3 regions of the Pseudoalteromonas sp. NFXS53 genome follow, and region 3 is predicted to be linked to each of the others. Evidence: predicted binding sites of a transcription regulator. Region 3 holds the regulator's gene; each other region holds the start of a gene.
What was found. Region 3 encodes FliA, which starts transcription of late flagellar genes. Its sites were predicted from a motif close to CTAAAGNTNNNNNNNNNNNNGCCGATA; they were not measured.
Positions count from the first base shown of each region.

Region 1: the regulator FliA is predicted to act here: its motif matches at 3,505-3,531, upstream of pomA (flagellar motor protein PomA).
Region 2: the regulator FliA is predicted to act here: its motif matches at 8,781-8,807, upstream of AC1HJP_RS16920 (DUF5610 domain-containing protein).

Region 1 is NZ_JBWVBR010000014.1:91,933-102,926, forward strand. Features, by position in the region: gene AC1HJP_RS15000 (ligand-binding sensor domain-containing diguanylate cyclase) at 1-170, shown strand, start outside; gene dxs (1-deoxy-D-xylulose-5-phosphate synthase) at 253-2,112, opposite strand; gene ispA ((2E,6E)-farnesyl diphosphate synthase) at 2,218-3,105, opposite strand; gene AC1HJP_RS15015 (exodeoxyribonuclease VII small subunit) at 3,115-3,357, opposite strand; gene pomA (flagellar motor protein PomA) at 3,684-4,451, shown strand; gene AC1HJP_RS15025 (flagellar motor protein MotB) at 4,453-5,382, shown strand; gene AC1HJP_RS15030 (hypothetical protein) at 5,596-6,102, shown strand; gene AC1HJP_RS15035 (hypothetical protein) at 6,172-7,035, opposite strand; gene AC1HJP_RS15040 (aromatic amino acid transport family protein) at 7,092-8,297, opposite strand; gene lipA (lipoyl synthase) at 8,481-9,446, opposite strand; gene lipB (lipoyl(octanoyl) transferase LipB) at 9,443-10,096, opposite strand; gene ybeD (DUF493 family protein YbeD) at 10,105-10,383, opposite strand; gene AC1HJP_RS15060 (serine hydrolase) at 10,517-10,994, opposite strand, start outside.
Region 2 is NZ_JBWVBR010000017.1:102,656-113,649, forward strand. Features, by position in the region: gene gspL (type II secretion system protein GspL) at 1-644, shown strand, start outside; gene gspM (type II secretion system protein GspM) at 641-1,114, shown strand; gene AC1HJP_RS16870 (type II secretion system protein N) at 1,116-1,874, shown strand; gene AC1HJP_RS16875 (UPF0149 family protein) at 1,883-2,461, shown strand; gene AC1HJP_RS16880 (hypothetical protein) at 2,495-2,704, opposite strand; gene AC1HJP_RS16885 (hypothetical protein) at 2,704-3,063, opposite strand; gene ccoG (cytochrome c oxidase accessory protein CcoG) at 3,299-4,723, shown strand; gene AC1HJP_RS16895 (serine/threonine protein kinase) at 4,792-5,766, shown strand; gene AC1HJP_RS16900 (thiol:disulfide interchange protein DsbA/DsbL) at 5,784-6,413, shown strand; gene AC1HJP_RS16905 (thiol:disulfide interchange protein DsbA/DsbL) at 6,427-7,056, shown strand; gene AC1HJP_RS16910 (2-thiouracil desulfurase family protein) at 7,114-7,578, shown strand; gene trmA (tRNA (uridine(54)-C5)-methyltransferase TrmA) at 7,584-8,681, opposite strand; gene AC1HJP_RS16920 (DUF5610 domain-containing protein) at 8,859-9,959, shown strand; gene murI (glutamate racemase) at 10,021-10,791, shown strand; gene AC1HJP_RS16930 (RNA recognition motif domain-containing protein) at 10,788-10,994, opposite strand, start outside.
Region 3 is NZ_JBWVBR010000006.1:140,247-151,240, forward strand. Features, by position in the region: gene AC1HJP_RS08750 (chemotaxis protein CheW) at 1-91, opposite strand, end outside; gene AC1HJP_RS08755 (chemotaxis protein CheW) at 116-895, opposite strand; gene AC1HJP_RS08760 (ParA family protein) at 903-1,673, opposite strand; gene AC1HJP_RS08765 (protein-glutamate methylesterase/protein-glutamine glutaminase) at 1,708-2,880, opposite strand; gene AC1HJP_RS08770 (chemotaxis protein CheA) at 2,956-5,193, opposite strand; gene AC1HJP_RS08775 (protein phosphatase CheZ) at 5,209-5,982, opposite strand; gene cheY (chemotaxis response regulator CheY) at 6,004-6,387, opposite strand; gene AC1HJP_RS08785 (RNA polymerase sigma factor FliA) at 6,426-7,136, opposite strand; gene AC1HJP_RS08790 (MinD/ParA family ATP-binding protein) at 7,163-8,023, opposite strand; gene flhF (flagellar biosynthesis GTPase FlhF) at 8,016-9,485, opposite strand; gene flhA (flagellar biosynthesis protein FlhA) at 9,508-10,994, opposite strand, start outside.

The DNA of each region.
Region 1 (10,994 bases), on a different contig from region 3:
CGGATGTCGCACTTCATCAAGTTAAGCAACGTGGTGGTGATGGCGCTGCAACCATCACATTTGATGACCAGTTGGATGCGTTTGAATTTGAGCAAACAAGTAATGTTGAGTCACAATTACAAACCTTACAAGCAAATGGGCTTGCAGATGTGAAAATTTGGATGCGTTAATTAAGTGGATTGATATAACTCATCAAAAACTTGAAGCATAAAAAAAGGAGCCTTAGCTCCTTTTTTTATGCTTCAGTGCTTATTAGAGTAGCGCTTTGATCCGCTGCTCGATTGAATCAGCACATAAGCCCATTTCTGCATGCATTTCGTCTTGTGTGCCATGCTTGATAAATTCATCAGGTATACCAAATAATGACACAGGTGTGTGAATACCTTGTGCGCCAAGGAACTCCATTACAGCACTGCCAGCACCACCGGCAATGGCGTTATCTTCAAGACAAACAAAGCGATCATGGGTTTTGCTCAGCTCAACAAGTAAAGCTTCATCAAGCGGCTTAACAAATCGCATATCAACGAGAGTTGTATTTAAGTTTTCAGCGGCTTGTTTAGCATTATGAAGTAGTGTGCCGAAACTTAAGATGGCCACTTTCTCACCTTCACGGATCACATTGCCTTTACCAATCTCAAAAGCTTGCATCTGCGTTTGTACATCACTGTCACCGGCACTACCACGAGGGTAACGTACCGCTACAGGTTGGTTACACTGGTAACCTGTGTAAAGCATCTGACGGCATTCGTTGGTATCACTTGGTGCCATGATGATCATATTTGGAATACAGCGCATAAAGCTTAAGTCATATGCACCTTGGTGAGTTTCACCATCAGCGCCAACAATACCTGCACGGTCAATTGCAAACAGTACTGGTAAGTTTTGTAGCGCGACATCGTGAATAAGTTGGTCATAAGCACGTTGTAAGAAGCTTGAGTAGATAGCAACTACAGGCTTAAGGCCTTCACATGCGAAACCTGCACCTAGAGTAACAGCGTGTTGCTCAGCGATGGCAACATCAAAATATTGCTCAGGAAACTCTTTCGAGAAACGCACCATACCTGACCCTTCACGCATCGCTGGCGTAATCGCCATAAGCTTAGGATCTTGTGCTGCCATATCGCATAACCAATCACCAAATACTTTTGAAAAAGTAGGGGCGCTAGGTTTAGATTTTGGCAAGCTATGGATGCTTGGGTCGAATTTTGGTACGCCGTGGTAACCAATAGGGTCGGCTTCAGCTGGTTTGTAACCTTTACCTTTTTGCGTCTTGATGTGCAGGATCTGAGGGCCTTTCAGGTTACGCATATTTCTTAGCGTATCAACCAGCATATTGACGTCATGACCATCAATTGGACCAATGTAATTTAAACCAAGCTCTTCGAAGAAAGTGCCAGGAATAACCATGCCCTTTAGATGCTCTTCCATACGGCTGGCAAGCTCTTTCACAGTCGGTACACCAGAAAGAATTTTCTTGCTGCCTTCGCGTATATTAGTATAAAAGCTACCAGAAAGAATGCGTGCAAAGTGGTTGTTAAGTGCGCCTACATTTTCAGAGATAGACATCTCGTTATCATTTAAGATAATCAGCATGTCGGATTTAATGTCTCCGGCGTGGTTCATGGCTTCGAACGCCATACCAGCCGTGATCGCACCATCACCTATCACTGCAACGGTTTTACGGCCTTTACCTTCTTTCTGTGCAGCGATAGACATACCTAATGCAGCTGAAATCGAGGTACTTGAATGACCTACGCTGAAAGTGTCGTATTCACTTTCTTCACGATAAGGGAAAGGGTGTAACCCATCTTTTTGACGGATCGTATGCATAGCATCACGACGTCCCGTTAAGATTTTATGGGGGTAAGCTTGATGGCCCACATCCCAAATTAATCTATCTTCAGGTGTGTCATAGACGTAATGTAAAGCCACAGTCAATTCAACGGTGCCTAAACCTGAAGCCAAGTGACCACTGCTCTGCGAAACCGAATTAAGTAAGTAATCTCTTAATTCGTCGCTCAGCTTACCCAGTTGGGGCTGTGGTAATTGACGTAATTGCGCCGGTTCATCAACCAAGGCGAGTAATGGGTACTTGCTACTGTCCAGTTTCATTCTTTCAACATGTGTCCTACGCAAACCTTGTCCGATTATATACAAAGGTTTACTTAATTTTTATAAATTTTGTTCTATTCGTCATCAATACGTCATGATTGAGTATTAGTGATCACGCTCAATTATATATTTCGCAAGCTCTGCCAATACATCGGTATTATGAGGTATTGTATCAAGTGCAGACAGAGCATTTCCGACCAATAGATGTGCTTTTTGTTTTGCACCATCTAGTCCAAGCAAAGCCGGATAAGTTGACTTGTGATTATCTAAGTCTGAGCCTTGCGGCTTTCCTAATACGGCGGTATCACCTTCGATATCTAAAATATCATCTTGTACCTGAAAAGCGAGGCCAAGATTTTTACCATATATATCAAGGGCTGTAATTATTTCTGGTTTGACATTCGTAGCGCACAACGCGCCTAATTTAATTGCACAATTTAACAATGCGCCGGTTTTAAGTCGATGAATACGTTCAAGCTCTGCAAGGGTAACTGACTTTTCTGTCGCTGAAATATCAAGAGCTTGTCCGCCCACCATGCCCTGCAAGCCAGATGCAACAGCAAGGGTATTAACCATCTTGATTTGTTGCTTTGCGGGTATCGAAAATTCATGTTCACTTAAAAATTCAAACGCTAAGGTTTGTAGCGCATCGCCTGCTAAAATGGCCAATGCTTCATCATAAGCAATATGACAAGTCGGTTTACCTCGACGTAAGTCATCATCGTCCATAGCCGGTAAGTCATCATGGACTAATGAGTAGCTATGAATACATTCAATCGCAGCTGCGGCGACATCAAGGTCAGCTTCTTTGGCACCTAACAGTTTGCCTACAGTGTAAACCAAAAAGGGCCTTAATCTTTTACCGCCATTATTTATGCTGTAAAAAGTTGCTGATTTTACGGTTTCATCGGTATCTAATGGCAAAGAGAAGTAGTTACTAATGTAACTGTCTAAACGGTTTTGTGCCGTATTTATATGCTCGAATAAATTCACTGCGGGGTCTTAATCTAATTGATTTGGCATTGGTGTTACAGGTGTCTCAGGGTCATTGCCCATCAGGATTGAGACTTTTTGCTCAGCACTGCTTAACTTTTCATTAGAGGCATTGGCTAATTGAACACCACGTTCAAATTGCTTTAGAGATTGTTCTAAAGTCAGACTACCTTGTTCCATAGCCTGTACAATGCCTTCTAGTTCGGCCATTGCTTCTTCAAAACTTAGATTTTCAGGTTTTTTTGCAGCCATAGTACATCTTGCCCAGCAATTTATTTTAAAGGTAGCAATTTTAGGAGGATTAGCGACTCAGGTCAAAGCTTGTTGCTGGTAATCGTGACGAATCAGTTTGTTTTTTGCCCTATGTGGGCTTTAATCGAATTTTAACAACGTAATTGAGTTAAGATATTCAAGATGTTGCCGATAAAAGTCTTACTGAAAATTAGGCTTTTCACTGTAACATAGGCACAAGGTTTGCAAATATTCTAATTAAGCATGATATTTGTAGTAGCCACTCAAAAAATTGACTTAGAGTGTCATAATAAAAAAGTAATGATTAGTATTCTCTGGAGGGGATAGTGGATTTAGCAACCGTTATCGGAATAGTAGGTGCAATAGGTTTGGTCATCATGGCGATGTTCATGAGTAGTAATGGTGACTTGGCCATGTTTGGTGATGGCCCATCTACCGTCATTGTATTCGGTGGCTCTATTTTCATCGTACTCTCGAACTTCACCATGAGCCAGTTCTTAGGCATTGGTAAAGTTGTTGGCAAAGCCTTTATGTTCAAGATTGAATCTCCAGAAGAGCTCATTGAGAAAGCAGTTGAGTTGGCTGACTCGGCTCGTAAAGGTGGCTTTTTGGCTTTGGAAGAAGCAGAAATACCCAATGCCTTTATGCGTAAGGGCGTGGATATGCTAGTAGATGGTCATGATGCTGACGTTGTACGTGCCACTTTATTAAAAGACATTTCACTCACTACCTCTCGACACGAATTAGGCGCTAACTTATTTAAATCTTTGGCAGACATCGCCCCTGCGATGGGTATGATCGGAACGCTAATTGGTCTAGTTGCCATGTTATCAAACATGGATGACCCAAAAGCGATTGGTCCTGCAATGGCGGTAGCATTACTTACGACGTTATATGGTGCGTTCCTTGCGAACGTAGTTGCTATTCCTATTCAGGCGAAACTTGAGTTGCGTAAAGATGAAGAAGAACAAAATCAACGCCTAATCTTGGATGCAATTTTGGGTATTCAAGATGGTCAAAACCCGAAAGTAATCGAAGGTATTCTGAAGAACTACCTACCTGAGTCGAAACGCGGCAGCGACAAGGAGGAGTAGTATGTCAGACGAACAAGAATGTAAATGTCCCCCCCCCGGGCTGCCCGCTTGGATGGGAACATTTGCTGATCTAATGTCACTCTTGATGTGTTTCTTCGTTCTGCTGTTGGCTTTCTCCGAAATGGATGTTTTAAAGTTTAAACAAATTGCAGGTTCGATGAAATTTGCTTTTGGTGTGCAAAATAAAATCGAAGTAAAAGACATTCCCAAGGGGACCAGTGTAATCGCGATGGAGTTTACACCAGGTAAACCTGAGCCGACTCCCATCGAAACTATCCAACAGCAGACGGTAGAGATGACGCAACAAATGTTGGAGTTCCAAGCTGGTGATGAAGCTTCTGCAGGTGGTCGCCAAGAGCAACGCGGTAATAAGCGCGGTGGTGAATCGCAAAGTACTTCACAAGAGCAATCTATGGAGCAGGCTATTTCAGCTGCCGATCAAGAGCAGGTTAACGAGCTGGTGAAGAAAATTGCCCAGCAAATGGAAAAGCAAATTATGGATGGTGCAATAGAGCTTGAGTCTCTTGGGCAGCAGATCATTATTCGCATCCAAGAGAATGGTGCCTTTCCGTCCGGTAGTGCATTTTTACAGCCGAAATTTAAGCCAATAATTCGTGAGATTGCTGAGCTGTTAAAAGATGTGCCTGGAGAAATTACAGTGTCAGGTCATACTGATGATTTTCAGGTGACTAATGAGCTTTATTCTAATAATTGGGATTTATCTGCAACCCGTGCGGTTGCCGTGGCAAGTGAAATGGTGAAAGCCCCTGGTTTTGACAAAAATAGAATGGTTGTTGTTGGTCATGCTGATACTCGCCCGCTAGTGCCGAATGAGAATGACACAGATAGACGCCGTAATCGCCGTGTTGAAATCTCAATTCTTCAAGGTAAAGCGAAAGAATCTGATCCTATCGAATTGCGTGGTAATTAATTTTTTCATTCTTTAGTATTGTATTCTTGATAGATGGTTGGAATTCAGCTAATTTGAAGGTGAATCATCTATCAAGGAGAAAATACGATGTCTATTCTAAGTAAATACGCTTACATGCCAGGTAATAATGGCGATGGTGCTGATGATAATGATGAGCCACCAAAGTCTGAAGAAAAATCGTTAGATTAATCATTTCAAGATTAACCTTTCAATATGTCATTCGATTTAAACAGCACTTACTTTAATCAATTTTTGTTATTAGTAAGAGATCATGCAACTTTACTGACGTTTATTTCGGTTGCTCTGTTTGCATTATTAAGAGATGACAAAGCCTTTAGATATGCGGCACTGTGTGCCGCATTTTATGTGATTGGCTATTTCTCTTTCCCTTTGATCAAGCAAGTTGATGCCGATCTATATGTCATTCGTTACATTTATTGGACGTTGAGTGACATCGTTTTTATGGCTATCTTGGCTGTCTGGGCATTGAAAGACAAAGTGTATTTGTGGCAAAGCGTATTGGCACAACTCATCGTGCTTCCTGCACCTATCATGCAGTTATTTAGATTGGTAGATAGGCATTATCTTGATTTAAGTTACTCGACCTACCTTTATAAAAGTATCTTACCTTTAGTGAATATTCTTACCGTCATCCTGTGTTTTCTGCCCGTGATGTATCTATTAAAAAACCGAGTAAACCAACTGCAAGTAAAGGGATAGTGTTTCACCATTTTAAGCGCCTAGCTAACCCTCCAAACTGGTTAAGATAATTACTATCCCTAATTTAGCTTAATTTATATCAATATCAGTGATTGCAACATTAATTCCCGTATCTGAACCTGCAGAGGTTTGAGCTGCTAACTTAACAAATGTTTTATTTCCTTGGGCGTTTGGAATAACAATATCTGTCATAGCAAACTCACAGTTTTGAATTAACCTTTCTTGAGGCAAGTTGGCACTTAAACACATTATTTTTGTAATGTTATTACTGCGTATCTCTTCGCAATAGGCCGGGTTTAAACTGCTGCTTAACTGTTCATCAACCTCAATTAAAGAAAGTAAAATAGTAAAGTCAGTATCGTTGCATGCTAATGGCACGACTCTTTGATTATTTGATAAGTTGCCTTGCAAAAACCTCTGCTCATCTGAATTTTGGTACCAGACGGTCAGTGTACTTTGCAATAGGTTTGTGGACATTGAGTTGGGACTGCCTTTAGCACGCCAATCATTTAAAGATTTCACTTCAGGCAGTGCAAATGAGACGCTAAGTTCTGGTATATATTTGAATTGTTGGCCAGATTTGATTGTATTATTCTCAGCGCCTTGCCATGTATCTGTAACGTCTGCACCAAAAATATTCGCTACTTGCTCACACAGTGGTTCAGAGCCTTTGTATGATGTTTCTGCTAGGCTACTTGAGCGGTTTGTAAAGAAAGTTACCTGAGGCTTGGTTTGGAGCGTATCCCCCTCTATTTGCCAATAAGCAATGTTTGTTTCTTGCTTATTGAAATGCCTTTGCGCTGAGAAATCACTGCTACATTGTGCGCTCTCATTGACGGGAGGTGCAGTATTATCCTTTGATAGTGGTTCGCTGCCTCCGCCACCGCACGCAGTTAAAAAAGAAAAGGAAAGCAAGATTAGGGGGTATTTCATGAGACTTCCTTGAATTTGGGTTATCAGGCTTGCACGATAACCCAAACTTTTTACCGTTAACCTAGCGCAGGAATAACGCCAAACATTTGCAAGCCTTGTGCTGCTATTATGACAACCCCACAACAAGCTGCAAGGCTTAATCCAAATCGACCGCCTCTAACCTGATAGCCTTGTTCATTAGTTTGTTGTGCTCTTTGAACCCAAACCATCGCAACAGGTAAAAATATCGCTAAAACAACCAGTGCAATTGCGGCGTATCCTAGGGCGGTAATAAACCCTTGTGGGTAGAATAAAGCGAAGCCAAGCGGGGGCACAAAGGTAATTAATGCCGTCTTCAATCGGGCGCTTTTGTTATCACCTTGTTTGAAAGCATCAGCAAAGAAATCAAATAGTCCAAGGCTTACACCTAAGAAAGAAGTCGCCAATGCTAGATCTGCAAAAATCGTGATCGACGTACTGACTTGTGAGCTGTTCACTAAACTAGAGACGCTGCCAATGAATCCTTGCAGGCCTTCAGATTGTAAAAGTTGTGACTGGCTCATCATACCTTGGCTAATTAATTGCCAGAAGACATAAATAACTAAAGGGACGGAGGCACCGAAAATCATAACCTTTCTGAGAGAACGAATATCAACACCGACGTATTTTACGATTGATGGAATTGAGCCATGAAAACCAAATGAGGTGAAAATAACAGGTATGGCTGAAATAAGAAGTCCTTGCTCTAGCGGCATTTCGAGTAAGTGTTGGCCTTGAACATAAGGTGTCAGAACGAAAAATAGACTGCCCAGCACGATTACTTTAATGGCAAATAAAACACGGTTTAGTTTATCAACCGTTGAGGTACCCATGGTGACAATAGCAGCGACCAGTACAGCCACGAGTACAGAGCCGACTTGCGGGGCCACATTGACATCAAGCGCTGCATTTATTTTTGACTGTAATTGCGCGCCTCCACCTGCGATATATGCTGCACATAACGCATAAAACAAAAAGACCATTGCAAAATTAGCGATATACTGCCCACGTTTGCCCAATAATGTCTTGGCGAGCGTATTGAGTGTAGCATCTGAGCTGGCGAATTGATGAAGCTCTAGCATTAATAACGCGGTATAGGTCATTAATATCCATGTTAATAAAATCAAGATTAAAGATGCACTAAAGCCAATACCTGCAGAAGCGATAGGCAGTGCTAACATGCCCGCTCCTATGGTTGTGCCTGCGACAATTAGCATACTGCCGAGGGTTTTATTCTTTATCACATTATGCCCCTTTAAGTGTGAGAGAGCAGGCAAGATATAACGCAGAGCAAAAAATTGAAACTCCTTTGTTATAAATCAAGATACGTGTTTGTAATATATGTTTTACATTTTGATGCACAGTATTGAGATTTAGACATAAAAAAACGCGATGACACTGCATCGCGTTTTTTTGAAAAGCAGTGATTACTTCACTTCTTTACCAGCAGCTTGTTGGTCTGCATGATAACTAGAGCGAACAAACGGGCCACACGCTGCGTGGGTGAAACCAATTTCGTCAGCGTAATCTTTTAATGCATCAAACTCTGCTGGCGGCACATAGCGTTTAACCGGTAAGTGGTGCTTTGAAGGTTGTAAATATTGACCTACAGTTAGCATGTCAACATTGTGCTCACGAAGGTCACGTAATACCTCTTCGATTTCAGACATTTCTTCGCCTAAACCCACCATTAAGCCTGACTTAGTTTTAACATTCGGGTGTGCTTCTTTGAAACGGCGAAGTAGTTCTAAAGACCACTTATAATCCGCACCAGGGCGAGCCAGCTTATACAGGCGAGGCGCAGTCTCTAAATTGTGGTTGAATACGTCAGGTGGTGTTTCAGTTAAGATCTCTAATGCTTTTTCCATACGACCACGGAAATCTGGTACTAAGATTTCAATGGTGATCTCAGGATTGTGCTTACGGATCGCTTTAATACAGTCAGCAAAATGTTGTGCACCACCATCACGTAAGTCATCACGGTCTACAGACGTGATAACCACATACTTAAGCTTCATGTCTTTAATGGTTAAAGCCAGTTTTTCAGGCTCTTGTGCATCTGGTTTTAACGGGCGACCGTGCGCTACATCACAGAAAGGGCAACGACGAGTACAAATAGCACCTAATATCATGAATGTCGCTGTGCCGTGGTTAAAGCACTCAGATAGGTTAGGGCATGATGCCTCTTCACATACAGAGTGTAACCCGTGGTTTCGCATTGCTTGCTTGATGCCTTCAATACGCTCACTCGATTTCGGTAAACGGATTTTAAGCCATTCAGGTTTTCTCAGCATTTCATCGCGTTCAGTTGGCATTACCTTAACTGGGATCAATGCCATTTTCTCAGCATCGCGAAGCTTTACCCCTGGCTCCATTTTTACTGGTTTACTCATTCGTTCTCGAACCCTTCTTTGTGTTCAACATGCTCAGCGTTAAGACGTTTGAGCATATGTTTAACAAGACCTTGCGCAACTTCATCAAGTTGCGACGGGCCATTTAATTCACTTGTTTGCACCATGTTCATACCGGCATAGCCACATGGGTTTATGCGCATAAACGGGCTCATATCCATGTTTACATTTAGTGCTAGACCATGAAACGAACAGCCGCGACGAACGCGCAGGCCCAAAGATGCAATTTTACTGTCGTTAACGTAGACACCGGGTGCATCCGGTTTCGCATATGCATTAATGTCGTATTCTTTTAACATATCGACAATGCATTCTTCTAACCAAGTAACTAGCTCTCTCACGCCGATTTTAAGACGACGGAGATTAAACAGTACGTACATCATTTGCTGACCAGGACCGTGATAAGTCACTTGACCACCGCGGTCAACTTGAATAACAGGAATGTCGCCCGGAGCTAAAACATGCTCTGCTTTACCTGCTTGCCCCTGAGTAAAGACAGGCTCATGTTCAACAAACCAGATCTCATCGGGACTGTTATCGTCTCGGGTATCAGTGAAGTCTTGCATTTTTTGCCAAATAGGCTGGTAACTTTGTAAGCCTAACTGGCGAACTATCACGGTACTTTGAGTCATGGTTAGCCCTACAGTACGTAACGTACGTCTTCGATATTGCCAATTTCGGTATAGATTTGCTCAATATGCTCTTTTGAAGTGACGGTCGCGACCAGTGTCACCGACTCGTAAGTGCCTTTGCTACTCGGTTTTACTTTAGGCGCATAGTCACCTGGTGCAATTGTTTGCAACTTTGCAAGGATCTGATCAGTCAGATTTACATTTGCTAGGCCCATAATTTTAAACGTGAATGGGCAAGGGAACTCTAAGTATTCGTCAAACTTAGTATTTTTAACTGGTTGAACCATGAAGGTGTCCTCATCGCAAATGGTGTGGTGTGTTTTTATTTCACACACGCTCAATATTGGCGGGCATTCTATCATTTTTGCGGCAAAAAAAAACGCCTCACTCAGGAGGCGTTGATGACTAATAAATCAATTATTACATGATCTGTAAACGTAAATAGTCATAGATCTTGCTGAAGAAGCTACCTTCTTCAATTTCTTCCAGTGTAACTAATGGATACTGAGAGATTTCTTCGCCATCTAGCTCTAGGAATAGCGTACCTACTTTAGTGCCTTTGGCTAATGGCGCTTCTAAAGTTTTATCTAATTCAAAGTTCGCTTTCAAATTCTTGCGTTGGCCACGAGGGATGGTAATGGGTGTGTCTTCTAGAATACCTAAAGAAACCGTCTCTTTATTACCCATCCAAATACGCTGATCTGCAAAGCTATCGCCCGCTTTATATGGTGTGATTGTTTCGAAGAAACGGAAGCCATAGTTAAGTAGTTTTTTACTTTCGACTTTACGAGCACGCTCACTGTCTGTACCCATCACAACTGCAATTAAGCGCATGTCGTCTTTAGTTGCTGATGTCACTAGGCTGTAGCCAGCCTCTGATGTGTGACCTGTTTTAATG
Region 2 (10,994 bases), on a different contig from region 3:
TCGAAAAAATTTCTCATTACAGTCCTGCTGACGCCTTGCCAGAGGTGGCGCCTAAGGTTGCAAAAGAGGCAGAATATGAACTGCCGCTTGCATTACTGGCTAAAAACTTAACCAGCACAGTATTCAATTTACGCCAAGGCATTTTTGCCGCGAAGAAGAGTACGCCACAATGGTGGAAAGATTGGCAGTCAGGTTTAATTGCGGCATCAGTGGCTTTGTTTGGCTTTGTAGTTGTTCAAGGCATTCAAGTTGTGCAACTGAAAGATCAGGCCGAGAAGGTGAGAGCTGAAGCGATTGCAACTTATCAACAAGCATTTCCAAATAAGCGAGTACGAGAAGCGCTACTTAGACGTCAAATTGAAGGTGAGTTAAAAACCATTTCGGCGACCAAACAAGGTGGCTTCTTAGATTTGGCGGACAAGTTTGTTTCAGTTTATAGCCAAGTCAAAGATTTCCAGCCTGAGACTTTACGCTATGACCATAAACGTAATGAATTGCGTATTCGTGTAAAAGCCAAAGACTTCCAAGTGTTTGGTCAAGTTAAAACGATTCTTGAGCAAAAAGGTTTAACAGTGCAGCAAGGCTCATTAAATAACGATGGTGATGCTGTGATTGGTGAAATTAGATTGCGAGGTGATGTATGAAACAACAAGCAATCAACTACTGGGGTTCGCTAAAAGAGCAAGAACAGCGTTTACTTATTATCGCGGGTGTTGTCTTTATTGTTTTCGTTTTAGTGATGGGAATATTAAAGCCACTCAATAAGGCAGTTGCTGATGCTGAGCAAAAACTGAAGCGTGAGCAAAATTTTCAAGTGTTTGTTGAACAAAGCATTGGAAAGTTGAAAGCGGCTGGTAATTCTGCCCGTACTTCTTCAGGCAATTTATCGCAACTCGTGAATCGCAGTCGAGGCCGCTATGGCATTGTTATCAGTCAGATGCAGCCAAATAACGACAGTCTTCGTGTGAATATTGAAAGTGTCGAGTTTAATAAATTAGTTGGTTGGCTTGATGAACTTGTACATCAACATGGTGTCACTGTGGCAAACCTAGATATTTCACAGGGTGAAGACACAGGTTTTGTGCGTGTAAGTCGATTGGTGTTAGAGAAGTAGTATGAAGCAAAAAATTTATTTAGTTCTATTGTTTATTTTCTCGTTTTTGGCTTTTGCTCTATCTCAGCTGCCAGCATCAGTTGCGGTGCAAGTCGCACAAGGTTACTTGCCTAAAAACGTGGCTTTCGGTAATTTGACTGGCTCACTCTGGCAGGGGCAAGTCAGTGAAATACGCGTCAATAAGGTTCAGGTTTTCAATGTTCGTTGGCAGTTAGAGCCTACCGCTTTACTAACAGGCAACCTTGCTGGTGATTTAATTTGGGGTAACCCGAGAGCAAGCGAAGAAATGTCAGGAAAAAGTCATTTCAGTCTTTCACTGTTAGACCAACAAGCGAGCTTGAAAGATGCAGTACTGCGTTTTGAAGTTGAGCAGTTAATGGGGCAGTTAAACCTTCCGCTACCTGTCAATGCAACGGGTCGCGTTATTTTTAACATTGATCAGTTTGAAAGTGGCAAACCTTACTGTCAGCAAATTAAAGGCGATGTATTTAGCCCAAATATTCGTGTTGAAGGGTTAACTGGTTGGTTCTCCATTGGTGAGTTGGGCGCGGATTTAAACTGTAAATCGGGTGATTTAGCTGCGGTGGTTCAGCCAGATAATCTATTGGGTTTGCAAGCGGATGTTCATTTAGGAAACAACTTTCAATTTAAAGTTGCTGGTAACGTAAAACCAGATGCCTCATTACCGAAAGAAGTGCATGATGCGGTTAAATTCTTAGGTCGTCCTGATGCCCAGGGTCGTTATCCGGTGAACTTGTAAGGCTTGTTATGTTTGAGTTTTCGTTTACAGAGCAACATAAAGCGTTGCTCATCGATTATTTGTCTAGCACAGAGCAGGCTCTGCCTTATGCTGTTTGTGAAGGCTACCTGTTTGCAATCATTTGCAGCCCAGCAGGTATTGAAATGGAGCAGTGGCTAACAATCGTCAGTGGCGGTGATGAGCAAATTGCAGAAGAGCATGTTTTTTCTTTAATGGCACTGCATCACGATATCAGTGAGCGGGTTTTTTCAGGTCAGTTCCAGTTACCATACTCGTCAACAGCTGTAGTTGAGTTGCAGCAATGGAGCCAGGGCTTTTTAGCGGGTATTGAGCACTTTTATGCTGAGCTAGTTAATAGTGCAGTTTTAAATGATGAGCTTAAACAAGCATTGATCAGTAGCACAGAGCAACTAGGGTTTTTCTCTCTAGAGCAGTCACAAATTGCAGCCTACTGTGATGCCAATAATGTTGAGCTAAATTGTTTTTGTCAGCAACAACATTCAATTGCGAACGAATTTGCCATGGCCTATGTGCAATTAGTAGAAAATGCTGCTGTTGAAAGTGGCTTATATGATGAAGAGAGTTAAAGCACTGAGAGTGTTTTTTGGGTAAGCAAGCGCTTACCCAAGCTCTAATTCAATACTCGTGCAGCCTTTTGCACAACTTACCAAACCTTTATTTTTATCTTTTCCATTAAGGTCTAATTGCAGAGGCTTGTTGCATTGCTCGCATAACAAGGTTTGTCCTTTGCTTAGTTTCTTAAGTATATTCTTGTGCTGGTTAAATGCTGCGGCACGCTGCTTATTAAAAGCATCAATATCTAGCTTCATTACAACGATTTTCCTTCAAAAATAGATTCACCGGCAATTTTACAAATGACATTCAACTTATTACCGTAAAAATAGAGATTCAGATCGTTTTCTTTGCAATAACGAAGGTGGAAGGCTTTTAATTTATCATCAGTGCCTAAAGCGTCGTTTAAATATTCTAATTCGGTTTCATCTAATTCTAGCTTTTGCGAAATTTGTGTTCTGGCGATTTTAGCTGAAGTGCTTCTCGCTACTTTGCTTTGCTCACTCAGTAAGCTCACGCCTTCACCTAATAGTGCTTCTCTTGGCTCTTTAATGGCCGGATGATCGATAGTAAAAAGTGCCAGAATGACAACAACAAGCAACAAAAACTTTTTCATTGGATACCGTAATATTGATCTAAACAGGAGGAAACATTTGAGAGTGTAATAAAATGGGGCTTTCAAAAGCAAGTGATTAAGTTATAAACACTACATAAGCTTGTCCCTGGTTAAGAAAATTTCAATAATTTCTGAACCAATTGTACCCAGCTTGAGTTTGCTTGCATATAATATCCTTATAGATAAAAAGGTCACTGTAGCAAGTACCTGTCGATCACTGCCATGAGGAGCCGAGATGGACAAACAAATAAAAGTAAAAAACATTCCGAGCGATGTAAAAATACAAAAGCCGGAGCTCCAACCTGATAGGTTTAACCCTCGTAATCGTATTTATGTGCGCGCAGTTAAGGGGCTACACCAGCAACTTCGCAAGCGCCTAGGTTTTATTGGTATGTTGGCGTTTATGCTGATGCCATGGGTTAATTTTGAGGGTCATCAAGCCGTTTATTTTGATCTCTTCGAGCAAAAATTTAATATTTTCGGATTAACGCTGATGCCACAAGATTTAACGGTACTGGCATTTTTCCTTATGATCGCTGCATTTGCACTGTTTGTGGTGACCACGTTTTATGGTCGTGTGTGGTGTGGTTACACTTGCCCGCAAACCGTTTGGACTTTTATTTTTCTATGGTTCGAAGAAAAGTTTGAAGGCAGCGCTAATCAGCGTAAAAAACTCGATAGCCGTAAAATGGACTTTGATAAATTCTGGCGAAAAACGGCAAAGCATAGCAGTTGGATTCTATTCTCTTTGTGGACCGCCATTAGCTTTGTTGGATTTTTCACTCCAATACGTGAACTAGTACCAGATTTACTGACCTGGAGCGCAGGAAGTTATGCAGTCATCAGCATCGTTGTGTTTACGGCATGTACCTATGGTAATGCAGGCTGGATGAGGGAAATTATGTGCTTGCACATGTGCCCTTATTCACGTTTTCAATCTGCCATGTTCGATAAAGACACCTTTACAGTTAGCTATGACGCAAAACGCGGGGAGTCACGCGGTCCTCGCTCTCGTAAGCAAGACCCAAAAGAAATGGGTTTGGGTGATTGTATTGACTGTAATCTGTGTGTTCAGGTATGCCCTACAGGCATCGATATTCGTAACGGTTTGCAATACGAGTGTATCAACTGTGGTGCATGTATAGATGCGTGTGATGGGGTGATGGATAAAATGAATTATCCCCGCGGTTTAATTTCTTACACCACAGAGCGCAATCTTGAAACGCCAGATAATAAAACTAAAGCATTCCGTGGGAAGCTGGCAGGTTACTTATTAATCATGACAGTATTAATCGCGGCACTGGTGGTGAATATTGCGATGCGTAAGCCAATGGAGCTCGATATTATTCGTGATAGAAATCAGCTTTATCGAGTCAATTTCGAGGGTTTAGTTGAAAACACTTACACCCTAAAAGTCATCAATAAAACCCAGCAAGTGCAACAATACGATATTGCGGTTGAGGGGCTAAATAACTTTAATGTACTGGGCAAACTGGCGATTGAAGTTCAGGCGGGTGAATCTATGAATGTGCCTCTTTCTGTGATCATTGACCCCTATGATCTTAAAAAGCCAGTGACTGAATTCCATTTTAGAGTTCAAGTGAAAGGCGACCCGACAGTGTCATTATCACAGCCTACCAACTTCTTTAAAGGTAAATAATTAGATACACTAATTAAACCAAGCAAAAGCGGGTATTCCCCGCTTTTTTTATGCCAAATGAGGAATACATGAGCGAGTTTAGTTTTGCGAATTTAAATCCAGATCGTATCTTGGATGCCATAGAAAGCATTGGGGTTTACCCTGAAACAGGCTTGCTACCATTGAACAGTTATGAAAATCGCGTTTATCAGTTCAAGGCGGAAGATGGTAAACGCTACGTCACTAAGTTTTATCGTCCAGAGCGTTGGAGTGAGGCGCAAATAAAAGAAGAGCATGCTTTTGCACTTGAACTCGCTAATGAAGAAGTGCCTATCGTCGCGCCAGTAGAAATAGAGGGTGAAAGTTTATTTGAACATGCCGGTTATAAATTTGCGCTCTTTCCAAGCGTGGGTGGGCGTCAATTTGAAATCGACAATTTAGATCAGCTTGAAATGCTTGGTCGATATATCGGACGACTACACCTAGTTGGTAAGAGTAAACCATTCCAGCATAGATTGAGTATTAATACCCAGAGCTACCTATTCGATGCTAAAGAAGTTATTGAAAACAGTAAGCTTGTGCCCATGCATCTAGAAACCGCGTTTTACACTATTTTAGAACAGGTTATTTCGCAAACAGCGCAAATGTATCATGCCGATAAGCCTATTCGTTTGCATGGTGATGCACATGCTGGCAATATTCTCTGCACAGGCGATTCACTGACCTTAGTGGATTTAGATGATTGTCGCTCAGGCCCTGCAATCCAAGATTTATGGATGATGCTTAATGGTGATAAAAACGAGCAATTAATTCAGCTCGATACACTATTGATGGGGTATGAAGAATTTAACTCTTTTGATGCAAAAGAGCTGCAACTGATAGAGCCGCTACGTGCGATGCGAATGGTGCATTACATGGGGTGGTTAGCTGCCAGATGGGAAGATCCTGCATTTACACGGAACTTTTCTTGGTTTGCAACAGACAAATATTGGGAGCAGCAGATCTTAGCATTGAAAGAACAGCTTGCAGCGTTACAAGAACCTGCATTACAACTGTTTCCATAAAAAATTGAGAAATAACTATGTTAAAAGCGTTAAAACTATCCATTCTATTTTTCTGTTTGCCGTTGTTAGCCATGGCCGCAGAATTTGATTTTAAAGAAGGTGTGCACTACCAAACTTTAACCACCCAAAAAAGTGAGCAAGCAAAAGTGACTGAGTTTTTCTCATTTTACTGTCCGCATTGTTTCCGTTTTGAGCCAGTTGCTAAGGCATTAGAGCAAAGTTTGCCAGAAGGCGCTGTATTTGAAAAAAGCCATGTGAACTTTTTAGGTGGTTTGCCTGCGCAAGTACAAAGCAATTTAAGCTATGCCTATATCGTGGCAAAGCAAATGGGCAAAGGTGATGAGATTGCAGCTAAAATCTTCGACAGTATCCATGTAAAAAAAGCGCCATTGAATGACATTAAAGATGTGAAAAAGCTACTGGATCTTAATGGTATCAGCGAAAAGCAGTTTGATGCGGCGTTAGCAAGTATGCCAGTGATTGCGGCTGAAAAGCTGATGCAAGACGACCAAACTCGCTTTTCAAAAGCGGGCGCACTATCTGGCGTGCCTACATTTATCGTCAGTGATAAATACAAAGTAAATACCAACAGTTTAAAAAGCCAAGAGCAATTCAACGCATTGGTTAAACATTTATTAGCAAAATAATACGGAGAATAAGATGTTAAAGCTAATTAAAGCCGCTGCGCTGGCACTCATGCTTCCGATAGTTGCAAACGCAGCTCAGTTTGAAGAAGGCGTTCACTACGAAGTGGTTGCCGAGCGTGGTACTAAGAAACCTGAAGTGACAGAGTACTTCTCATTTTTCTGCCCAGCATGTAATGCATTTGAACCACTAATCGCTCAGGTAAAACCTAAACTGAATGAAGGTGTAAAGTTTAAAAAGAGCCACGTAGATTTCACCGGCCCTCGTGATCCAGAAGTACAAAAGATTATGGCTCAAGGCTTAGCACTTGCTGAAGTGCTGCCTCAAAAAGATAAAATCATTGGTGCAATTTTTACGCATATTCATGGTAAGCGTAATAAGATCAATGAACTGGCGGATATGAAAGACATCTTCGTTGCACAAGGCGTAGACGCTACTAAGTTTGATAAAATGTACAAAAGCTTTGCTGTACGTACTAAGACTTCAAGAATGGCGCGTATGCAACAAAAGTGGTCTGAAAAGCGTGCGCTTACAGGCGTTCCAACGTTTATCGTAAATGGTAAATATAAACTGCGTTTACGTGAGTCAAAAACGACGACTCCTGAGCAGATCAGTGCATTAATTAATTATTTAGCTGCTAAATAATTTACTATGAATTAGAACAGAGCCTCGCACTTGCGAGGCTTTTTTATTGGAAAAGACATGCATAAAATTTTGGTTTCAAGTTGTTTGCTCGGACAACCCGTTCGTTATGATGGACAATCTAAAGGGTTAGCAAATGATACTTTGACTCGGTGGCTGCAAGAAAAGCGAGTTGTTGCATTTTGCCCTGAAGTTGCGGGTGGCTTACCAACCCCAAGACCGCCAGCAGAAATCAATGCCGAAAAAGTGATCACCGCAACAGGTAAGGATGTCACTGGAGAATTCCAGCTGGGTGCTGAAAAAGCACTCGCATTATGTAAAGCGCAACAAATCAAATTTGCGTTGTTGAAAGAATCTAGCCCTTCATGTGGTCGAAATACTATTTACGATGGGTCGCATAAGGGAATTAAAGTGGTTGGAATGGGTTTAACTGCAGAAAAGCTTGTTAAAGCTGGTATACAGGTTTTTAGTGAAGAGCAATTGCCACAGCTAGTCACTGCTCTGGCAATTGCTGAAAAGAATTAGCGGGATTATTTACGCTGTAAAAATACACCAGACTCCACATGATGTGTATATGGGAACTGGTCGAAAATCGCAATGCGAGATACAGAGTGTGTTTCGCATAGCATGTCTAAATCACGCTCTAGTGTGTCTGGGTTACATGAGATATAAATGATGTTGTCGTAGTTAGACACCAAACGACAAGTGAGTTCATCCATACCAGCACGAGGTGGGTCAACCAAAATAGTCTGGCAGTTGTAGTCTTGAAGGTTAATGCCATTTAATCTTGAGAATTGACGTTCCCCTTTTATCGCTTGCGTAAACTCTTCACTCGACATACGAATGATATCTAAGTTCTCAACCTTATTCGCCGCGATATTAATTTGTGCCGAGTTTACCGACGACTTTGAGATTTCAGTTGCTAATACTTTATTAAAGCTGCCAGCTAAGGCAATCGAGAAATTACCATTACCGCAATATAGCTCAAGTAAATCATTCTCCAGTGGCGCACAAAGGTCTTGCGCCCATTCCAGCATTTTCTCATTTACTTTCGCATTTGGCTGCGTAAAGCTATTTTCAACTTGCTGGTATTGATAAGTTTGACCATTTACAGTCAGTTGCTCAGTGACAAAATCATTGCCTAACACAATCTTTTGTTTGCGAGCACGACCTATAAAGTCAATTTTATAGGTTTTCTGAAGCTCAGAACGTAATGCATTAATTGTCGCTAACCACTCATCATCAAGCTGCTTGTGATAAAGCAGACTTACCAGGATCTCACCACTTAGCGTCGATAAATAATCGATTTGGAAAAGCTTGCGGCGAAGTATCTCGTTATGACGTAACTTTTCCATCATAACCTGCATGATTTCACTAATAAGCGGTGCGGCAGGGTCAAATGTTTCCACTCGAATTTTTTGCTTGCTCTCTTGATCAAACATAATGTGGTAGAGATCGTCACCATCGTGCCATACTCTAAATTCAGCACGTTGACGGTATTGCGTTTTTGCTGATTCAAAGACTTCAAGCTCTGGTGCGTTAAAGCGAGCAAATTGAGCACTAATACGCGTTTGCTTTTCAGCAAGCTGCTGTTCATAAGTGGCGGTATCAATAGTAATGACTGGCATAGTTAAACTGACCTTACAAATTCGAGAGCGGGTATTGTAGGGGGCATAGGTGATTTGTCCAGTTTCTCGCTAAAATTTGTTGCTTTTTTATACTAAACGCTCAAGGGTCAATAACTGCTGCCGATATAAAGTAATAATTAAGATGTATGCATGGTTTCTATTATTTTGGAGATAAACATGAAAATCGGACAATTAAACCAGCTTCTCAACCCTTCTTTTGCTAATAAAGCAAACAGTAAAGCGGGTTTTAAACCGAATATCCAAAGTAGTACTGATGGTTTTCACGGAGATAAAGGTAAAATTGCAGCAAAGCTGCTTGATGATAAGTTAGCAAAAGCCTTGGATATGGAAAAAGCAGAACCTAAGGCTGCGCCTTTATTTGATTTTGATACCGTTATTAATAATGTGCTTGATTTTGTAAAGGGATCAATAAGCAAAGCGAAAGCTGATGGTCGAGATGACAAAGCGATTCAAGATATGCTGAATGCAACACGTAAAGGAGTACAGATGGGCATAGATGACGCAACATCAGAATTGAAAGCTGCGGGATTATTTAATCAAGACATAGAAGAAGGGATCGAAAAATCTAAAGAAGGGATTTTTAAGGGATTAGATGATTTTGAGGATGAGCTCTTTAATCCAAAACCTGACTCTATGCAGGTGAGCGCTGCACAGTATGCGAGCTTGTCGAATCAAGCTGAGTATAGTTTCACAACAGCAGAGGGCGACGAAGTAACCATATCATTGAGTGATGCTCGCACAAAAGGTCAAGCTGTCAGCTATGCTCAAAACGGTGATAATTATGGTCTTGCTGTATCAGAGCAATCAAGTGAGGAAGTCAGTTTTTCGATTAGTGTTAATGGCGAACTCAATAAAGAAGAGCAAAAAGCCATTAATGAAATGATGAAAGACATTCGCAATGTCAGTGATGCGTTCTTCTCAGGTGAATATGATGATGCGTTCGAAAAAGCGTCGGCATTAAATATAGGTAGCGATCAAATTACTAACTTCACGATGGATTTGCGACAGAAAAAAACGACCGCAGCAATAGCGCAATATCAGCAAACCAACCCAATTAAAGAGTTAGAGCAAGCTTTCCAACCTCTCGATAAACAACTAGAGAACATTCATTCGGAAGGTAAAGCTATTGGTGTTGAACAGCAATTACCAGATATCATGGCTTGGATGAACGGTGGTCAAGAAAGAATGACCCAGCTTTTAGACTATGCACAAAGCTTCTTCAGTCAGCTTGACGATAAGACTGAGAAATCAGTTTAAGATACTTGGCAAGAATTATAAGCTCGGGCAAACTTGCACCTCAATATAGAGGAGTCATAGTTTGTCGCACATTTTAGTTTTTGATTCAGGTATCGGAGGGACTAGTGTCCTAACACATATCCAAAATACACTACCAGGGGCAGACTATACCTACATTATGGATAATGCTTTACTGCCCTACGGTCTTCAGACTGAAGAAACAATTCAAAATAGACTGGCAAGTCTCGTTAATAAAATATCTTCAAATTTTTTTGGTGAAGTTGACTTAATAGTGATTGCTTGCAATACAGCTTCAACTTACGCACTGGCACATATTCGCCAGTTAACGCAAACTCCTATTGTTGGCGTGGTACCTGCAATAAAGCCTGCTGCACAAATTAGTATTAGAAAGCATATTGCCTTATTAGCAACGCCTGCTACCTCAAAGAATCAGTATACGCAATCTTTAGTGAGTGAGTTTGCTAGTGATTGCCAAGTTAGTTTCTACCATTCAACAGAGTTGGTACGGCTAGCAGAGCGCAAGTTTTGGTTAAATGAAGATGTACGAGAGGGGGTTAATAAGGAGTTATCATCTATTAAGGTCGACAATCAAGCTGATGTGCTGATATTGGGGTGCACGCATTTTCCAATATTGAAGTGTGAAATTGCAGAGTTTTATCAAACTCAATGCGTATTAATCGACTCCGGAACTGCAATTGCAAAAAGAGTAAAACATTTGTTGGTTGACAGTATAGATGAGACAGAAATAAAAAAGCCGCTACAGTTTTATGCAACGGCTTTAAATGATGTCCCTGCTATTACAGGATACGATGTAAAAAGTTTATATCTTTAACTTGCAACAGCTTCCTCAGATGTCTCTGGTTTTTGTTTTGCAGCTCTAACCTTCAATGTGCGTTGCTGGAACTCTTTTTCATTCAATGCTGCAATGGCTTTATCAGCATCAGCTTCTGCCATCTCCACAAAACCGAAACCACGACGTTTACCTGTATTTTTATCTTTTAATAAACGAACGTTGAATACACGGCCTTGTTCAGA
Region 3 (10,994 bases):
TTTCGTCTTCTAACTTATAAGTTACCCATTGAAGAACTTCATCATTACTGTCGGCATTATTGTCTGCAGAAAGTAGTCTATCTTGGCTCATGGTTATACTCCATAAAGTTCTGAGTTACTGCTCTTGGCTATCTAAGCCTTGCTCTAGTAAGCGGTTTAAATTCTCTACATCAATCAAAGCACACATTTTTTCTTTAATGACGCCAGCAAGCCAAGGTCGCTTGCCACCGTTTACACGCCATTTAATGTCTTCAGGCTTTAATGTAATGTTATTTATTAAGTTTTCAGCCAACAGCCCCCATGGGCTATCACCGAGTGTAATTAAATATTGATAATCCAGTTTTTCTTCAAGCTCTGGGGTATATTTCTCTGGCATAACCCATCTGGCAGTATCAACAACATTTAGCTTTTCTTCACGGTTAAGCATGACACCTTTAAACCACTTAGGTTTACCGAAAAGTTGTGTCACTTCTCCTAGTTGGTGAATACCACCTAAAGACTTTAAAGGAACAGCAAGGGTTAGCCCTGCGACTTCAAAAAATAGGGCTTGAAACTCACTTTCACCATACTCTTCTTGAACACTTGTTAAACTTGGTTCAACAACAGCTTCTTCTTTGATAATAGTATTATTTTTTGTTAACTCAAGATCTTTCGACTCACCTTCTGGGATTTCAACAGTCTCAACGCGCTCCTTAGAAGGCAAAGAGGGTCGCTCAACGATATCAGGTATAGTTTTCTGTGCTGGTTGAGTTAACTGCTGCTCAGAAATATCAGGTACTCGTTCAAGTAATTTTGCAACAGGTGCAAGGGCAGTATCTTGAGGCTCATCTTCATGGAGTAAAGCACCAAGATACTGTTTCATTACTTTTTCATTAGCAAACAGATGTTTACTCATATACCCTCTAACTACTCTTTATCAAATACTCTAGGAGTGCTTTGTACGCAAATACACCTCTAGATTTTGGACAAAACTCAACTGGCGCTTGCTGTGCCAAACTGGCATCTCTAAATTTTGTGTCAACAGGAATAACACCGGGCCAGACAGAGCCTTCGTAATTTGCAAGCAATGTTTTGTATGCCTCTAACGATGCCTTTGTTCGCTTATCATACATGGTTGGTACGATGGTGTAATTATATTGTTTTGCTTGAGAGCTTTGCATTAGCTCCATAGTACGCATCATACGATCTAGACCTTTGAGCGCCAGGAATTCTGTTTGCACTGGAATTAACACACGCTCACTGGCAGCGAGTGCATTTACCATTAACACCCCTAGTACAGGTGGGCAATCAAGAATCGCATAATCGTAGTGCTGACTTATTTTCGCCAGTGTTTTTTTCAGAATTAAGCCCATACCATTGCGATTACCCATGCTTCTATCAAGCGTTGCAATCGCCATTGTTGCCGGCAAAATATCAAGGTTTTCAATGGTTGAGGGGCATAAAGCTTGGAGGATTTCCTCGCTCTCCATTGCCGTCCCTCGAGCAAAAATATCATAAACACTGACTTCTAACTCTTCAGAATCAATGCCAAAGTAATAAGTCAAAGATGCATGAGGATCTGTATCTATCAGCAAAACGCGTTTGCCTTGCTTGGCAAGAATACCACCAAGACTCACCGTAGTCGTTGTTTTGCCAACGCCTCCCTTTTGATTTGCTACAGTCCAGATTTTCACGAAACAATTACTTCCTAGTGCTTGAACAAATAGATTAACAACCTATTTCTTTGTTTATTCTGGTTGCGACGTCATGCAAAGCCAAACTTTCAGAAGATAGGCCAGCATTTGCAACAGCTTGAGGCATACCGTAAACCACGCAGGTCTGCTCATCCTGAGCCCAGATTGTTGCCCCTGACTGTTTGAGTAAACGTGCACCATCTCGACCATCTGCGCCCATTCCCGTTAGAACAATCGCGAGTACATCAGCTTGATAAGCTTTGGCAGCACTTGCAAAGGTGACATCAACACAAGGCTTGTAGGTCACTCTTGCACTGTCATCCTCAAAAACTCGCAACGTTTTCATTGCTCCTTTAGACTCAACCAACATTTGCTTGCCACCTGGCGCCAAATACGCAACACCTGGCTGTAATTTATCACCGTGTTCTGCCTCTTTTACCTTTATCTTACAAAGACTATTTAGCCGTGTGGCGAAAGCTGGTGTGAAAGCAGCTGGCATATGTTGAATCAGCAATATCGGGTGTGGAAAGTTAGCAGGGAGCTGCGTCAGAATGGTTTGCAGTGCAACAGGCCCGCCTGTTGAAGTCCCTATAGCCACTATTTTATATTGCTTTCCAGAAGCCTTGAACTGTTTAGCTGTCGTAGTTGAATTTGATACTGGCTGAACCGCAGCTCTTTGAAAACTTCTATCGGGTTGAGCAACGCTTGCAGTACGAGCCGACACTTCTGGCCTACCCGAAACCTGTGATTTAGAAGGTACTGGCTTGCTCACTACAGGTCGGGAATAACTGCTAACTGAGCGAGGGAGCCTTCTTCGTCCAATTTCTTTTACTTTGTTTTGTAGAGACTTAATTGCTTCTTCGCTATTTCGGGCAATGTCTTCAAACTTTTTAGGTAAAAAGTCTAATGCACCTGCATCAAGGGCATCTAGTGTAGCACTTGCCCCTTCACGAGTTAATGATGAAAACATTAAGATTGGAGTAGGGTTAGCCTGCATAATCTTTTTAACGGCGCTAATTCCGTCTAAAATAGGCATTTCTACATCCATAGTAATAACATCTGGACGTAGTGATGCCGCCTTCTCAACAGCTTCTTGTCCATTAACAGCAAAGTCAATTACCTTAATATCACTATCTTGCTCTAAAATTTCGCTGACTCGACGCCTAAAAAAACTTGAATCATCTACAACTAAAACTTTTACTGCCATTGGCATACTCTATGAATTCTTAAGAACGAAAAGTGGTGCATCCGCACCACCTTTTAACTGTTTTGCTATCTCAGGTTATTTACCTGCATAGTGTTTTAGCATATTCGGCACATCTAAGATTAATGCTATGCCACCATCAGAAGTGATTGTTGCACCAGCCATACCTGGTGTACCTTGCAATAATGCATCTAATGGCTTTATTACAACTTCTTCTTGGCCGATAAGAGAGTCAACCACAAAGCCAACCTGTTGAGTACCTATTTGCACAATAACAACATGTCCTTCAGCTTTCTTCGTTGATCTATCTGCGCCCTTAACAAGCCAATGCTCTAAATAGAATAAAGGAATTGCTTTTTCACGCACAATAATCGTTAACTGACCATCTACTACATTAGTTTTTGTTAGATCTAAATGGAAGATTTCACTAACACCAGCAAGAGGTAAAGCAAATGTTTGTTCGCCAACAACTACCATTAAGGTTGGTAAAATAGCCAGTGTTAATGGAACTTTTATCTCAAGGATTGTGCCCACACCGAGCTCTGATTGAATATTAACAGAGCCATTAAGTTGAGTAATTTTCGTTTTAACAACGTCCATCCCAACGCCGCGGCCTGAGATATCTGAAATTTCTTCTTTTGTTGAAAAGCCTGGTGCAAAAATCAAGTTATAAGCTTCAGTGTCAGATAACCGACTTGCTTGGTCCGAATCAATTACGCCTTTATTAATCGCAATTTTTTTCAGTTTTTCAGCATCCATACCTGCACCATCATCTTTAATGGTCAACAGAATATGGTCACCCTCTTGAGAAGCAGAGAGTGTCACTGTACCTGTACGAGGTTTACCTGATGCCTCACGAACATCTGGCATTTCAATACCATGGTCAACTGAGTTTCTAACCAAGTGAACAAGCGGGTCTGCAAGCGCTTCTACTAAGTTCTTATCTAAATCGGTCTCTTCACCTTCAAGAATAAGATTAATATCTTTCTTTAAACTACGTGCTAAGTCTCTAACAACACGAGGGAAACGACCAAATACTTTCTTGATTGGCTGCATTCGTGTTTTCATTACCGCACCTTGTAAATCCGCGGTAACCACGTCAAGGTTAGATATCGCCTTACCCATAGCTTCACTGCTAGAGTTATTTGCTAAACTAACGAGACGGTTTCTCACTAATACCAGTTCACCCACCATGTTCATAATTTGATCTAGGCGTTTTGTATCAACACGAACAGTAGTCTCAGCCTGAGGTGCTGGCGGCTTTTTAGCTGATGCAGGTGCACCTTGGGCTTTTGCAGCTGGAGCCGGTGAAGGTGCAGATTTTGCTGGCTGAGGAGCCGGTTTTGGTTTTGAAACTGGCTTGGCTATAACAGGCTCTGGTTGCTTTGATTCAGGCTGCTTTGATTCAGGCTGCTTGGGTTCAATATTTGCGGCAGTTTTATTCGGTTCAGCAGTTTCTAATGACTTTGGCGCACCACCTTTACCATGAAGTTCATCTAACAATGCCTCAAATTCTTCATCGTTTATTTCATCATCACTTGGAGACGATGTTGAAGCGGATGACGAAGGTGCTTGGCTAGGGCTTGCTGGAGGAGGCGTACTAATCGAACCGAAACTACCAACGCCATGAAGCTCATCTAAAAGGCTGTCAAACTCATCGTCTGTAATATCACCATCATCTGAGCCTGAAGCAGTAGGAGGAGCTTGCTCAACAGCAGGGCCTTTACCAGCCCCATGTAACTCATCAAGTAAGCTCTCAAATTCGTCTTCTGTTATTTCATCAATGCTATCTGAGGTAGTTTCACCTGCTACATCATCGGTATCAATATCAAAAAGAATATCATCAGCAGACAAATCAACTTGTGGTGTCTCTTCAACAACAGGCTCTGGTTCTGAACTTGGAATGGAGATTTGCTCATCTTCTGATTCAGGCTTACTCAACTGGTGAAGTGTCTCGAGTAACGCAGGATCTGCGGGATCAGGTTGTTCACGATTTTGAATGTGAGCGAACATTTCATTGATGGTATCTAAGGACTGAAGAATGACATCCATCAATTCAGGAGAAACAGAGCGTTGCCCTTGTCTTAACACATCGAATACGTTTTCCGCACCATGACAAGCGTCAACAAGCTCAGTCATGCTCAAAAAGCCTGCACCACCTTTAACAGTGTGAAACCCTCTAAAGATTGCGTTTAATAATTCTTTATCTTCAGGGTTATTCTCTAGTTCAACAAGCTGCTCAGATAACAACTCTAATATTTCACCAGCTTCAACAAGAAAGTCTTGCAATATATCTTCATCGACTTCAAAGCTCATGTACACACTCTCCTATTAGAAGCCTAAGCTCGACAATAAATCGTCGACCTCATCTTGATTAGATACGACATCTTCTCTAGATTCTGCATTCATTATTGGACCTTCAGGTCCAGATATCTCAGTAGAATCCATTTCAGCAATCTGAACCTCTTCAATGTTTTCTTTTTGTTTTGATTGGGGCTCTTCTGCTGAACCAAATACAGTTAGTAAGTGGATTAAGCTGTCTTCTACTTCTCTAACTAATTCGATAACACGTCGAATGACCTGACCAGTTAAGTCTTGATAATCTTGAGCCATTAAAACATTGGTCATGTGCCCCTGAAGCTCATCTGTTGTTGCTTGAGAGCCTTGCATAAACTTATCTAAATCATGACAAAGAGATTTGAATTCACCAAGCTGGATATCACGTCTCATCAGTCGATCCCAAGTTGGTTTTATATCAGATAAATCATCTGCGAGCTGCTGCGCGAGAGGCAAACTTGCTTCAACTGCATCCATTGTTTTATTGGCTGCGTTTTCTGTCATTTCCATGACGTAATTCAAACGTTCTTTAGCATCCGGTAAGGCTTCTGTCGTCAAATCAGAAATACGAGTATCAAGCTCAAAATTTTTCAATGACTCGTGTAATTGACGAGTCAATTTACCCACTTCAGCAAAAAGTTCAGATTGCTCTTTACTTGCAGCCTCCATGATTAATTTATCTGCTTTATCTTGCTCGCCTTGCTCAAGATAAGTAACCAGTTGCTTAGCTTGCTCAAGTGTTATTTGAGGCACAGAAGGTGCTGACATCCGCCTCTCCTTCTTAGTTATTTAGCCTAAACGTTCAAACACTTTTTCTAGTTTTGTTTTAAGTGTTCCAGCAGTGAATGGTTTTACAATATAACCATTTACACCAGCTTGCGCCGCAGCAACAATTTGCTCTTTTTTCGCTTCAGCTGTCACCATAAGTACTGGTATATGCTTAAGGCTGTCATCTGCACGAATAGCACGGAGAAGGTCGATACCTTGCATACCTGGCATATTCCAGTCCGTGACTACGAAGTCAAATTCTTGGTTTTGAAGCATAGGAAGAGCTGTACTGCCATCGTCTGCTTCTTGTACGTTTGTAAAACCTAAGTCTCTAAGCAGGTTTTTGATTATTCTTCTCATCGTAGAAAAATCATCAACCACAAGAATTTTCATGTTTTTATCCAAAACATCCTCCAGTGAGGTTTGAACCTATTATTATTACTCTAATTGACCCAGTCATTGATTTTAGCCCTAAGCCTGATCATTGCCTGCCCATGAATTTGGCTTACTCGAGATTCACTTACATCGAGTATTTGCCCTATTTCTTTTAAATTCATTTCATCGTTGTAGTAAAGAGATAAGACAAGCGCGTCTCTTTCTGGTAACGATTGAATCGCCGTGAGCAACGATTCGTTAAAGCGTTCATTTTTAACGTTATTGAACGGTTTGTCTAGCGCTAAATCATTGTTAACAGGAGTGATTACGTCTTCATCAACACCTAAATCTTCGATTCCAATGATTTTACTTGCATTCACATCATGTAGAATATGATGGTACTCATCTAGAGTAATATCAAGTTTTTCAGCGATTTCAGTGTCTTTAGGTTCTCGACCAAGGGCGCTTTCTAGATTAGCGATGGCCTCAGCGACCATGCGACTATTTTTATGAACGCTTCTTGGTGCCCAGTCTCCACGACGAATTTCATCTAGCATTGCGCCTCGAATTCTAATCCCAGCAAAAGTTTCAAAGCTTGCGCCTTTGCTTGCGTCAAAATTTTTACTGGCTTCAATCAAGCCTATCATGCCTGATTGCACAAGGTCATCTAACTGAATATTTGCAGGTAAGCGAGCCAACAAATGGCACGCCACTTTTTTGACAAGACCGGTATGACGCTCTATCACTCTATTGAGATTGTCTGTAGTTTGATAGCCCATCGCTTTACCCATCGATGACGACATAGTTATCCGTTGACTAGCTGTTCAATAAAAAACTCTAAATGACCAGATGGTTGATGTGGTATTGGCCATTTAACTGCTTTACTCGCTAACCCTCTAAATGCAACCGCTGCCGGAGAATTTGGAAATAGCTCAACAATAGTTTTTTGACGGCGAGAAGACTTACGCATATTTTCATCAAATGGAATGGTTGCAACTAATTCTAGTGCAACATCTAAGAATCTGTCAGTAACTTTAGAAAGTTTAGCAAAAAGCTCCTGCCCTTCGCGTAAACTTCGGACCATGTTAGCCACAATTTTAAAACGGTAAACACCGTGCTCACGACTGAGAACTTTAATCAGAGCATAAGCATCAGTAATTGAGGTAGGCTCATCACATACAACAACCATCACATCTTGCGCTGCACGTGAAAAGCTGAGTACCATGTCAGATATACCCGCAGCGGTATCAACAATTAGAATATCAAACTCTGTGTTTAACTCACTGAAGGCGCGGATGAGGCCCGCATGCTCTGCAGGCGTCAACTCAACCATATTTTGTGAACCTGAGGTGGCTGGTACAATTTTTATACCAGCGGGCCCTTCAACTAAGATCTCATCTAATTCACACTCACCCGACAGGACATGAGATAAGTTTTTTTCTACTCTTAAACCAAGCATCACGTCACAATTTGCCAAACCTAAATCGGCATCTAAGACGAGCACTCTGTTTCCTTGCTGACCAAGTGCAATAGCCGTATTTAATGAGACGTTGGTTTTACCAACCCCTCCTTTACCACCCGTTACTGCAATTACTTTTACGCCATGGTTGCCATTTTGATTCATTCTACGCAGGCCACTTGCTTGATCTAATACTGTGTTAATCATACATTCCTACTGTCTGAGACGCTACAGGTACACGTCGCGAATGTTGTGCTTTTATTCTCTTTAAATACAATTGCTCAGCCTTTTTGACCATTTTATGAGCATTTGCTACACGAATGTCTTCTGGCACTCGTTGACCGTTAGTAAGATACCCTATTGGCAAGCGATTTTGAATCGCAATACTAATAATCTCGCCTAAACTTAGACATTCATCAAGTTTTGTAAAAATACAACCACTTAAATTCACTTTTTGGAAGTGACGAACCGCTTCTTGCAGTACATGCATTTGCGATGTTGCACTTAAAACCAAATAGCTTCGAATATCGACTCTAGAACTTCTCATTAACGTATTAAGTTGTTCTGTTAAACGGATATCTCTTTGACTCATACCCGCAGTGTCTATTAATACTAGACGCTTATTACGTAAATGATATAAAACTTCTGCTAATTCATTGGCATCTTTTACTTGTTTTACTGGACAACCAATAATTCTGCCGTACGTTGCCAGCTGCTCATAAGCACCAATTCTATAAGTATCAGTTGTAATTAACGCAACTTTGTCTGCACCGTACTTCTGCGCGCCTAATGCAGCAAGTTTAGCGACTGTCGTTGTTTTACCTACACCCGTTGGACCTACTAATGCATATACACCACCTTGACGAAGAATATCGTTATTAGTTGTGTGCATTTGATTTGCCACCATTTCAAGCAATGAATTCCATGCTTCTTTGCGAGAAACGTCATCAGGGATGAAACAAGCCATTTGTTCAGCCACTTCTTTATCGACACCCATACCTTGTAAACGGTCAACTAAACACGCTCTCGTTGGGTCTCTTCTTTCCATTTCTTGCTTCATTAAGCCTGAAACTTGATGTTCAAGTAATTGACGAATAGCATTCATTTCTTCTCTCATGGTTGCCATTTCATCAACTTTTTTTGGCGCAGGTTCAAAATCATCAGCAAACCCTGTATCAAGGTCATCATCAAAGCTCCATGATTGCGCTTGCTGTTGAGTTTTAACATTTGGTTCTGCTCTGAAGTTTTGTGTTGAGGTTGGACGCTCATAACGCTCTTCAGTCGCTTGACGAGGTTTAAATACTTCTTCGGTATTAATGCCTGATTGAGAGAACATAGATGCAAGCTCAGGTGAACGAGGCTTCGGAGCTTGTCTGTCTAATAGAGCCTGTAAACTGTCGGCTACTTGAGCTTGAGGCTCTGGTTTTGCACGCTGAGGTTCTGGGCGAACAATACGAGATTGCGTAGCTCGAGGTTGCGCTGGTGCTGAATTTACTTGTGGCGCCTCAACGGGTGTTTCTGGCACTCTGTCATTATCCACGGCTGCAACAATTTCTACACCATCTGCCAATTTTTTGTTTGACATAATCACAGCATCAGCGCCAAGCTCTTCTTTTACTTCTTTCAGTGCTGTGCGCATATCTTTGGCAAAAAAACGTTTAATTTTCATGTTACAACCCCTTAATTCCTATCTATTGTCCAACTGAGCTTACAATTTTGATTTGTCTTTCATCTGGTACTTCTTGATATGACATCACTCGAAGACCTGGGATCGTATGTTTGACAAACCTTGAAAGCACACTTCTTAACATACCTGAGGTTAGAAGGATGGATGGGTCGCCTAGCATTTCTTGCGTTTGGTGCGCTTCTCTTAATGATGTTTGAAGTCGCTCCGCAAGGCCTGGCTCTATTCCAGCCCCTTCATCACCCGCGTTCTGAAGTGACTGATGCAACATCTGTTCCAACTCAGGCGCCAATGTTATGACAGGGATTTCATCTGCACCGCCAACGGCGTCTTGAACGATTAATCTACGCAGTGAAATTCGCACTGCAGAGGTTAATACATCAGGGTCTTGACTGCGTGGACCATACTCAACAAGGGTCTGAACAATCGAGCGCATATCACGAATTGCAACCCCTTCATTCAGTAAGTTTTGCAGTACTTTAACTATCGTAGTAAGAGGCAGTATATCTGGTACTAAACCTTCTACTAAACGAGGGTGTGACTTGGCAAGCATGTCTAATAAATTCTGAACTTCTTCATGCCCAAGTAGTAATGATGCGTTGTTTGTAAGCAATTGACTAATATGAGTTGCGACAACAGTCGCTGCGTCTACCACAGTGTAACCTAATGAATGCGCCTCATCTTTTTGCTCCGGTTTAATCCAAACCGCTTCTAGACCAAAGGCAGGATCTGTCGTTGCAACGCCATTGATTGGGCCAAATACTTGCCCTGGGTTGATGGCTAATTCATCACCATGTTTTAATTCACCGTTACCTGAACCAACCCCCATTAGAGTGATACGGTATTCATTTGGGTCTAATTCAAGGTTATCACGAATATGTACAGGCGGAACCAAGAAACCTAGCTCTTGTGAAAGCTTCTTACGAACACCTTTAATACGACTTAACAGCTCACCACCTTGCGCTTGATCTACTAGCGGAATTAAACGATAACCAACTTCCAGACCAATCACATCGACTGGTTGAACGTCGTCCCAGCCTAGCTCTTTTTGTTCTTGAGGCTTATTTGCAATATCGCCACCTGCTGCCTGTTGTTGCGCTTCTAGCTCTGCAGCTTTTGCTTTTTGCTGTTGTGTGTAATAAGCCAGATAGCCAAGCAGCGCACCTAAGCTTAAAAATGCAATATGCGGCATACCAGGCACCAAGCCCATCGTAATTAAGATACCAGCAGCAATATAGAGAGATTTCTCATTTCCTAGTTGAGTTTTAAACTGCTCACCCATGTTATGAGATTCGTTTTGGCGAGTAACGACGATTGCAGTACCAATTGAAAGTAAAAGAGAGGGGAGCTGTGCAACCAAGCCATCACCAATGGTAAGTAATGTGTATACTTCCATGGCTCTTGAAAACGATAAGTCGTGTTGGATCATGCCAACAAATAAGCCACCAATGATGTTAATAACTAAAATCACAATACCTGCTATTGCATCACCTT